2 regions of the Brevibacillus sp. HB1.2 genome follow, and region 1 is predicted to be linked to the other one. Evidence: riboswitches for the same ligand, from Rfam matches in the RefSeq annotation. Region 1 holds a riboswitch; the other holds the start of a gene.

Region 1 (5,172 bases):
TCGCATTCACAATCGAAGTGAAATAACGATTGACCCCCTTGCACTTTTTGGCATGGGGGTTTTCGACTACATGGGGAGGAAGTCCAATGACAAATGAGCAGAAGACGATCTTGGAAAAGTTCGGGTTTCGAATCGAAGGAGAGGAAGTGAAACATTTAAAACTGGGAATCGTAAGAAGTAAAAAAGAATTCGTCTGTCACGCCACGTCAGAAGAGTTGCAGGACTACATCAAGTCCATCTTGCGCAACCAATGTCAGTGGAGGCGAGGAGAATCTGAGTGAGCAGCCAGGGAGGTTGTTGGGGTTGAGTGAGTCTAGGGAGTCATTGGTTACGGCATTACGTGAAGTGGAGGCTTGGGAGAGAGACCAGAACGACTTGTGGTTCTGGGAAAAGCTTGGCAGACTTCCGTTTGTTCTGTTGGATCGGATTACGCCTGCATTCGTTCAAGAGAAGCTGGGAAAAGCCGTAGATGAAATGGCAGCCTTTCTTGAGACAGGTGGAACTTATTTGGTGCAGGATGAACCGATTTACAAGCGGTTTGGCAAACGGTTAGAGGGACAGGGGGCGTCTGTTGTTGACAAAGAAAAGATTGCCGCTGTACCGCTTACGATCATGAATGATGTCGCAATGGAGTTAAAGGATTCACGTGCGAATTTTGCCACGGTACAAGGTGCCACGACTGGCTTCGGAGGGATTTTTACCCTCGCGATCGATATCCCTTTATTGATGGGGACATCCCTTAAAGTATTACAAGAGATGGCTCTTGCCTATGGCTATCGACCTGAAGAGAAAAGAGAGCGGCTGTTTGTCGTCAAATGCTTGCAGTTTGCTTCATCAGACATTGTAGGGAAAAAAGCGATACTCGCTGAGCTCTCCCGCTTTGATGATCCAAATGCGCAGAGAGAGGTTATGGCTCAATTGCAAGGATGGCGTGAAGTCGTGGTAACGTACACAGAAAACTTTGGGTGGAAAAAATTGTTTCAAATGGTGCCGATTGCAGGTGTTTTGTTCGGGGCGTATTTGAACCGTTCAACCGTACAGGATGTCGCCGAAGCGGGGATGATGCTGTACCGCAAACGGCGTATCCTGGAGCGGCTACGAGAGAGCGAAATGAGGGAGGAAATTACTGAGCCCACTCCTCAGCAGTAAGAGCGTACAGGAGATGGTCTTCCCATACACCGTTAATTTGCAAAAAGCGTAACGAAAGCCCTTCCTGGCGAAAACGGTTTTTTTCCAAGACGCGAATGGAAGCTTGATTGCGAGGCATAACAGCAGCTTGTACTCTGTGCAGCCCAGCATCCGTTAAAGCAAAGCGGAGGGCGAGATTTACTGCTGATGTCGTATAACCTTTGCCATTGCACGCCTGATCCATAAAGTAGCCAATCGTCGCATTTTGCCATGCGCCACGTGCGACATTCGACAACGCTACACGTCCAATCATCTTTCCGGATTCTCGGGAGAATACGCCGAAAGCATAGGCAGTACCACGTTCAAAATCAATCTGCGCTTGTGAAATCTGTTCTTGCTGTCCTATGAGGGTCAGAAATGAAGCGGGGCGGATTGGTTCAAATGGTTGGAGAAAGTCATGATTACGCAGCCGAAGCTCTAGGAGCTCGGCTGCGTCTTGTTGTTGGAGAGGCCGTAAGAGAATCTCGTCCGTATGTAGTGACATGAGATCAATCCTCCTTAAAAAGTTGGATTGATAGTATAGCATGTGCCAGAGTATTTGGGAAACATCAATTAGCCGAGCAATTCAACAAATGACACCCCAAATGCTTTGCACGTTTCCACTTCTTTTGCAGTAGGAGAAAGCTCGATTTTCAAACCTTCCAGAGGAGTTTCCGCACCACGCTCGCTCGCCTTTTTCAGCAAAATATCAACAGCTGCACCGACATGCTCGTAAGCGGAGTCGCAAGAGCCAAAAGCAACAACCTTTTTCCCGCTGAGGTCAATATTGTCCATTTCCTCATAAAAATCCAGGCATTCGTCTGGCAGTTCACCGTCGCCCCATGTGTAGGCACCAAGCAAGATTCCGTCGTAAGCTTCGAGTTCTTTTGCGTTCGCATCCATCACTTCTTTTATCTCCAGCTCAGCACCAGTTGAACGAATACCTTCTGCAATTGCTTCAGCAATTTCTTGAGTATTCCCTGTCATGCTCGCGTATACCATCAAAATGCTCATAAAACGTAAAACCTCCAATTCAGATAATGAGTATCATTCTCATCAATAAAAATAATGAAAATGAGAATCGTTGTCAATAACTTTTTTCTTATTGCCACGTTTCATTGATTTTGGTAGAGTTAAATAAAATTATAATAATGTACTCTAAATAGAGGTGCGCCGAAGAAGAGTAAGTCTTTTCGCAATCTGCCAGGGGGCAGGAGAAGGAAGAAAGGCTAAAGCGCCGAAGCTTATGCTATGCCCCTACGTAGCACAGGCTGGGGTGTCTCATGAAAAATGATCATCCTGTCACAAGGGACCTAAAGTCTTTTTGTGGAGCGCTATTTATGATTTGCTTCTGTAGTAGTAAGAGCAATGAGATAGCGAATGCACTCATTGCTTTTTTTGATTTACCATGCTGTTATTTTGAGGAGGATGTAACCATGAACATGATGGATGCCAACGAAATTATCGCGTTTATTCAAAAAAGCGAAAAGAAAACACCAGTGAAGGTATATGTGAAAGGGAACCTGGAGGGAATCGACTTTGGTGCGAGCTCCAAAGCCTTCATTACTGGTCCTACTGGTGTTGTTTTTGGTGAGTGGAAAGAGATTGAGCCAGTGCTCGCTGCTAACGCAGACAAAATTGAAGATTATGTGGTAGAAAGCGACCGCCGCAACTCCGCTATTCCATTGCTGGATACAAAAGGAATTCAAGCACGTATTGAGCCAGGCGCAATTATCCGTGACCAAGTGACAATCGGTAACAATGCGGTCATCATGATGGGTGCTTCCATTAACATCGGCGCAGTTATCGGTGAAGGTACGATGATCGACATGAATGTTGTTGTAGGTGGACGTGGAACCATCGGGAAAAACTGCCACATCGGCGCTGGATCGGTTATCGCAGGCGTTATCGAGCCACCATCTGCACAGCCAGTTGTTGTCGAAGACGATGTTGTCATCGGAGCAAATGCTGTCATTCTGGAAGGTGTTCGCGTAGGAAAAGGTGCTGTCGTTGCAGCGGGTGCTGTCGTGATTGAAGATGTACCTCCATACGTAGTAGTTGCGGGAACGCCTGCTCGTGTGATCAAGCAAATCGATGAAAAAACTCGTTCCAAGACAGAGATCAAGCAGGAGCTACGTCAGCTGTAAGGGAGAGAGTGCACATGGACTGGCGTTCGCTCGATGAACAATATATCGTCTCCTCTTACAAAAGACTTCCGATTGCCATAGAAAAAGGCGAAGGAAATTACTTGTACGATACGAATGGAAAGAGCTACCTCGACTTGTTTACCGGACTCGCGGTAAACGTTCTGGGGCATTCTCATCCGCGCATTGTACAGGCTCTGCGTGAGCAGGGAGAGCGCTTCTTGCATATTTCCAATGTATTTTTAAATAAGCCCGCTATTCGTTTGGCCGAGCGTTTGGTTGCGAACAGCATTAGTGGAAAAGTGTTTTTCACCAACTCTGGTGCAGAGGCTACAGAGTCTGCGATCAAGCTGATTCACAAATGGACGAAGAACGAGGGAGCAGGTCGTGAAGGCATCGTTGTCTTACGCAACAGTTTTCACGGGCGAACACTCGGAGCAGTGCGTCTGACGAGGCAGGCTCACGTCTATCAAGACTTTCCTCAGCCGGCTTTTCCTGTTTATGAACTGGATGTGGAAGACACGGAAGGATTGCGAGCGATTTGCCAGGAAGCAAGACCCGCTGCGGTCCTCATGGAGCCAGTCTTGGGTTCTGGCGGTGTCGTGCCGTTAACGGAAGCGTTCTTGCGAGAGGTAGCTGCGATCTGTGAACATGAAGGCATGCTCTTTGTCATGGACGAGATCCAGACAGGAATGGGCAGAACAGGAAAGCTGTTTGCTTATGAGCATGCAGGCGTAACGCCAGACCTGATCCTTTTTGCCAAAGGCATAGGGGGAGGGCTTCCCCTCGGCGGTGTCATCGCTGGCCCAAAGCTGATGAACCAGTTCAAACCGGGGGATCACGGAACGACTTTTGCACCATCGCCACTGTCTGCTGCCCTAGGGAATGTCGTGTTGGACGAATTGCTTGATCCAGCCTTCAGCGCTCACGTAGAAGAAGTGATTGCGTACCTGTGGGCGGGCTTGGAAGCGCTGCGAACGCGTCTTCCAGATCAGCTGCAATCCCTTCGCGGAAAAGGCTTGATGGTTGGAATTCCGCTCTCTTCCACCCCGGAAGAGGTAAGCCACTTGCAGCAAGCATTGCTTGACGAAGGAATTCTCGTTGACGTGACGCAGAAAACGATTGTTCGTCTGCTTCCGCCACTGACGTTGACAAAAGCCGATGTGGACCGTTTTCTTGCTGTGTTTGAGGAGCAATTAACAGCAAGAACAGGTACGAAAAAGGAGGCGTAGACCATGACGACTTCCTTGTTTACACAAATTCGCCGAGACTTGCACCAAATACCGGAGCCAGGCTTCGCTGAAGTGAAGACGCAACAATACTTGCTCGATTATTTGAAAAAGCTGCCCCAGGAGCGAATCGAGATCAAAACGTGGCGGACAGGCATTTTGGTCAAGCTGGCAGGAACAAAGCCAAAACGATTAATTGCCTGGCGGACGGATATGGATGGCCTACCGATCGTAGAGGAAACGTCCTATCCGTTTCGCTCGCTTCATGAAGGATTCATGCATGCATGCGGTCATGACATGCATATGGCAATTGCTCTTGGCCTCCTGACGCATTTTACCGAGCATCCGATGGCAGATGATTTGCTGTTCCTCTTCCAGCCGGCAGAAGAAGGTCCTGGCGGTGCGGAGCCGATGATGGAAAGTGAAGAGTTTGCGGGGTGGCGACCGGACTGCATTTTTGCCCTGCATATCGCGCCAGAATATCCGGTCGGTCATATTGCGACGAAGCCAGGAATTTTGTTTGCCAACACTTCTGAGTTGTACATTGATTTGGTTGGCAAAGGGGGGCATGCAGCCTTCCCGCACAAGGCGAATGACATGGTGGTTGCAGGAAGCCATCTTGTGACACAGCT
Region 2 (5,172 bases), on a different contig from region 1:
ATCGCTCCAAGTGTCACCAATACGAGTGCCTGAAACCATTTTTTGCGTGCTTGACTCATCCTACCCACCTCGTTTCCGTTCCCATGTATAGTTCTATATATTATGTCTCAAACCTAGAAAAAAACCGTCAGAGACAAAATCCCGACGGTCGTTAGTAATGGCTCCATCAGCCTTTTTCCTTCTGTCGCTCCCGAAAACGGCGCACCTTCATCAGGTTTCCGCACATTTTGTCATCACACCAGCGGCGCACCCGGTTGCGGCTTTCATCATAAAACACCCAGCGGCAATCCTCGTTGTCACATATTTTGATTCGCTCCAAATGCTGCTGGGCAAGCAGCTCCGCGAAAGAAGCCGCAATTTGTGCCATGACGAGAGGCCAGCCCTCTGTTGAGCTGGATTGCTTTTGCCCGTAGCCGCCCTCCTCATCTACATACAACACCTGTATATGAAAAGGGGCCTGAGCCAAAGCTCTGTTCAATTCCGCAAGATCGTCCTCTTGGATTCGGTCTCCACGGACAACAGCTTCCAGCATACGTCTCAAACGTTCGCGCAGCTGCAAAAGGGAAGCGGCACACTCCTCATTTATCGGAAGCGGAGCGGTTAGCTTGTATGTTTGCAAAAAGGATGACAGCCATTCCTGGTTCTCCAAACGATTTTCCGCACGACCAGAACCACGCCAATCCCGCCAATCACTATTTAAAAAATCGATACAAAGCCAGTCCATGTCATTATCTCTCCTGACGAAACCCTACATTTTTCTCTCTTGTATGACTATACAGAATATGGTAATATCTCTTTGTAACTATCGTAATCAAATTAACTGGTTACATCTTCATTTCTTACTGCTATTATAGCGTTTCATCAATCTGTTTCACAGACGAGGAGGAAGCGTATGAATCGGAAGGATTTGCTTTTGCATGGATGGGAATGTACGTATGACAAGGAAGACTGGTATCCACCCTTAAAAGAAGCGCTTTCCAGAGTATCAGCAGCCGAGGCCAGCTGGCGCCCTGTGGGAGAAGCAGCCAACACGATCTGGGAAAACATCAGCCACCTTCTTTATTACAAAGAACGCCTGTTGCATCGTCTATTGGGCACTGAATTTCCTAGCTCGGCTGAGACGAACGATGATACCTTCATCCCGTCCGGCGGTCCGGATGACGAAGACGCTTGGCAAGCTACCCTCTTGCGCATGGAAAGCGTCCATCGCCACATTCATGAAAAGCTTTCCTTGCTGACGGATGAGGATTTAAACCAGACGGCTACTTATACGCCCATTTACCAAACCGTGATGAGTCTGGTCCTGCATGATGCGTTTCATACGGGACAAATTGTCCAAATTCGCAAGTTACAAGGCTCTTGGCCTGCCAGACGCTCATTTGAATAACAAAATTTCACATTGATTAATCATAAACAATCCTTTATAGTTGATAAATCACATAATTTCATACATGTTATCCTCATCTTTCACGGTGAGGATAGAGGTCGCGGCTTTTATATCATCCTGTACGAGATTCAGAGAAAATCAATGACTCCAGGTAAGGAAAATCCGCCGAAGCTCATATCGCGTCTCTGTGCGATTGGGTTGGGGCTGTACTCGAAAGGGGCAGAACTGTCACGTTTGCATGCCAAGCAAGCGTGGTGAGCTATCTTCAGTGAAGGCTTGGTGGGGATTGGATGATACCGCCCTATGCCATTTTTTTGGCTATGGCGGTTTTTTCGTTTCCGACCTTCCTTCTCAAAAATCAAGAAAGGTCGTGCAAGTAGCTTATGTCACAAAATCAATTGCAACGTGGTTTAAAAGCCCGACACCTGACGATGATCGCCATCGGCGGCTCGATTGGGACGGGATTGTTTCTCGCGAGCGGAGGCTCGATTCATTCCGCCGGACCTGGTGGAGCTTTAGTTGCCTATCTCGCCATTAGTATCATGGTTTACTTTTTAATGACCAGCTTGGGGGAAATGGCGGCCTTCATGCCTGTTTCTGGTTCGTTTTCGACCTATGCCACACGGTTCGTCGATCCATCTCTCGGCTTTGCTCTCGGCTGGAACTACTGGTACAACTGGGCCATTACCATTGCCGTCGAGCTGTCAGCTTCCGCACTCATTATGAAATATTGGTTCCCGGATACCCCAGCGATATTGTGGAGCGCTTTGTTCCTCGGATTGCTGTTTGCCTTGAATCTCCTGTCTGTGAAAGCCTATGGAGAATCTGAATATTGGTTCGCCTTGATTAAAGTAGTAACGGTAATCGTCTTTATTATTGTTGGTGTGTTGATGATTTTTGGCATTATGGGCGGCCAAGCAGTCGGCCTCCAAAACTTCACCAAAGGCGACGCGCCATTCAATGGCGGCTTCATGGCCCTGCTCGGTGTCTTTATGATTGCCGGATTCTCTTTCCAAGGGACAGAGCTCGTTGGTGTCGCAGCTGGGGAGAGCGAAGACCCTGCCCGCAACATTCCGAAGGCCATCCGTCAAATTTTTTGGCGCATCCTACTCTTCTATATCCTCGCTATTTTGATCATCGGGTTGTTGGTTCCATACGATAATCCAAATCTGATCAGTGGCGACCTTACGGATATTGCGATCAGTCCGTTTACGATTGTTTTTGAAAATGCCGGATTTGCTTTTGCAGCATCCGTCATGAATGCCGTTATTCTTACGTCTGTATTGTCTGCTGGAAACTCTGGCATGTACGCCTCTACACGCATGCTGTGGAACTTGGCGAAAGAAGGAAACGCACCAAAATGGTTCGCAAAAGTAACAAGTAACGGCGTACCGATCAATGCCTTGATCTTGACTGCGCTCGTCGGCGCCCTTGCTTTTCTGTCCTCTCTGTTTGGGGAAGGCGAAGTGTACGTCTGGCTTCTAAATGCTTCCGGTATGTCAGGTTTCATCGCTTGGCTGGGCATTGCCATTAGTCACTACCGTTTCCGTAAAGCGTTTATCGCTCAGGGTCGTGACTTAAGCGAATTGCCTTATCGGGCAAAGTGGTTCCCGTTTGGACCGATTTTTGCCTTCATCATTTGCTGTATCGTTATTATTGGGCAAAACTACTCCGCATTCATGGGTGGAACGGTTGACTGGTATGGCGTCCTGGTCTCTTACATTGGCCTGCCACTCTTCTTAATCGTTTGGCTCGCTTATAAAATTACCAAAAAGACCGAGCTCGTCCCTCTTGAACAAGTAGACTTCAGCATGGATGAGCACACGAAATAATCGAAGAAATAAGTACGGACTTCCGTTCAGATAACGGAAGTCCTTTTTCATGTTTGCCAGCATATTAAAAACTGCCCAAAAATTGCCGATAGTATAGACAAGAAGCCATTGAGATCCGTTTCCTTCCGTTCTCACAACTCATACCAGTCATCTGATATAAGGTAACCAGATCTCCTGCCATCACGACTGAACATGAATCCATGTGAGGAGAGTAGAACATGCACATCCAATCGAATACCCGCTACCTAACCCCCCAGCTTTCAACTAACCAACTTGCACCCAAAATGGTGACAGGAACTCGTCTAGCATTGCCCGAGAACGATACAGTAGACCTTCGTTCTCACAAGGCACGAGAGCTCCCTGCTGATGTCATCGAGCATCACAGTGTCCAATTTTTCTTTAACACAGAGATTAATGAGCGTTTGGATAAAATTTTTGCAGATAAACCACCCGAGGCTCGCAAAGCCTTTGACCACATCCTGGAGCAAAACTTTTTCAACTCCCCATCCACCTACTCCGATGAAGAAAGAGCTGCTTTGGTAGAAGTCGGTTTAACCCAAGGCAAATATTTGGCAGACCAATACATGGCTGATGAAAATGCTGCTGAATTTTTGGATACCCTCCATTTGCTCGCTGGCGTTGCCAAAACACGAAAGGTTGACCCTGCAACCGGCAGTGTCAGCTACGTAGAGCTTCCGCAAAAACCACATGGGGCGCCGAGCGACTATGTTAACCCGTCCAAGCTGATGGAGCGGTATGACCCGGAAGCCTACAAAAAAATGCATGCGGCTACCAATCAAACAGAGAAAGTAAGCATGCTGATTCAATTCGTCAAAAAGCTGCAACATCGACCAGACTGGATCTCTCAATACCGGAACGAACAAGCTACGCTTCTTTCCGATTTAAAAAATACGAAAATCACTAACCGCTTTGAGAATGTAAATACAAAGGACGACACTGAATTTGTTCGTCGAATGAATACGCTCGCTGAAAATGCTTCCTTTTCTACCTTCACACCATTGCTTCAAACGAATCTTGCCTCTTTTATGAAGATCTTGACCAAGAAAACAAGTTAACTACACAAAGATGATGGACACAGCCTCCTCCCGAACTTCCCTGGGACTGGGGCTCTTTTTTTGTGTAGCTGATGGACATACTAACCCGTAAAGGAGGGGACGAACATGTATGACAATCTCGAAAACGACCTGCCTGATTTCAAACAACTGGATGACAGACTGATCGCTCAACCTCCTACTAGCCTCATAATCGCAATCCGTACCAATCTAGACAAGGAACCAAATGACGTCGACAATCCGTATGTGCAGCAAGACTCTACACCCACTGGACAAAATAAGGGGGAAGCAAATGACTGATCGCAGCTCAAAGGAAAAACCGGACATGGGTTATAACGGAAGCAATATGCATGGTTATTCCCTTACAGCAAAGGAAGGGACATTGGACCAAACTGACAAGTCAGCTGCGGCAAAAAAAGAAAACAGGGACAAAGAATAGTTCTTTTCCCGTCACGATGAACAAATCCCCTTTGGGGAAACAGGCAGATACTCACTTTGCCTGTTTCCTGAAGGGGATTCTTTTGGATTTCTGATCAAGAACATGGTGAAAGAACATTTTCTTATTGACGAAACTCTATTGGAAATATATACTTTTCATGGATTTGATAATGAGAATCGTTATCAGATTCTTGTATATATGATCAGGAGGTTGCCCCATGAAATCCAGGCTCTTCAAACACATTTACAGCACAACATTAGTCACTTCTCTCCTCACAGGTGGCGCCCATATGGCTCTGGCCGCACCACTCGTGGCCACTGCTGAACAGACGGATGTTTCCCCTTTGTCGCTAGATTTCGCAGTCGAACAGGCAATAAAGAACAGCGTTGATCTGGAGGTGCTTCGGCTTGACTTAGATATTACGAAGCACGAAACATCCAT

The links. Region 1 has a riboswitch for lysine ahead of dapD (2,3,4,5-tetrahydropyridine-2,6-dicarboxylate N-acetyltransferase). Riboswitches for the same ligand answer to the same signal wherever they lie in the genome.
Region 2: another riboswitch for lysine. It lies ahead of HPY28_RS21220 (amino acid permease); the one in region 1 lies ahead of dapD (2,3,4,5-tetrahydropyridine-2,6-dicarboxylate N-acetyltransferase).

Annotation. Positions count from the first base shown of each region.
Region 1 is NZ_JABMIU010000002.1:450,627-455,798, reverse strand. It holds gene HPY28_RS07105 (hypothetical protein) at 1-26, shown strand, start outside; gene HPY28_RS07100 (hypothetical protein) at 87-281, shown strand; gene HPY28_RS07095 (EcsC family protein) at 295-1,149, shown strand; gene HPY28_RS07090 (GNAT family N-acetyltransferase) at 1,124-1,672, opposite strand; gene HPY28_RS07085 (flavodoxin) at 1,741-2,181, opposite strand; lysine riboswitch at 2,323-2,512, shown strand; gene dapD (2,3,4,5-tetrahydropyridine-2,6-dicarboxylate N-acetyltransferase) at 2,604-3,314, shown strand; gene HPY28_RS07075 (aspartate aminotransferase family protein) at 3,329-4,543, shown strand; gene HPY28_RS07070 (N-acetyldiaminopimelate deacetylase) at 4,547-5,172, shown strand, end outside.
Region 2 is NZ_JABMIU010000010.1:150,581-155,752, forward strand. It holds gene HPY28_RS21205 (alpha/beta fold hydrolase) at 1-59, opposite strand, end outside; gene HPY28_RS21210 (CGNR zinc finger domain-containing protein) at 167-724, opposite strand; gene HPY28_RS21215 (DinB family protein) at 893-1,387, shown strand; lysine riboswitch at 1,472-1,657, shown strand; gene HPY28_RS21220 (amino acid permease) at 1,771-3,219, shown strand; gene HPY28_RS21225 (hypothetical protein) at 3,438-4,295, shown strand; gene HPY28_RS21230 (hypothetical protein) at 4,401-4,592, shown strand; gene HPY28_RS21235 (hypothetical protein) at 4,585-4,731, shown strand; gene HPY28_RS21240 (TolC family protein) at 4,949-5,172, shown strand, end outside.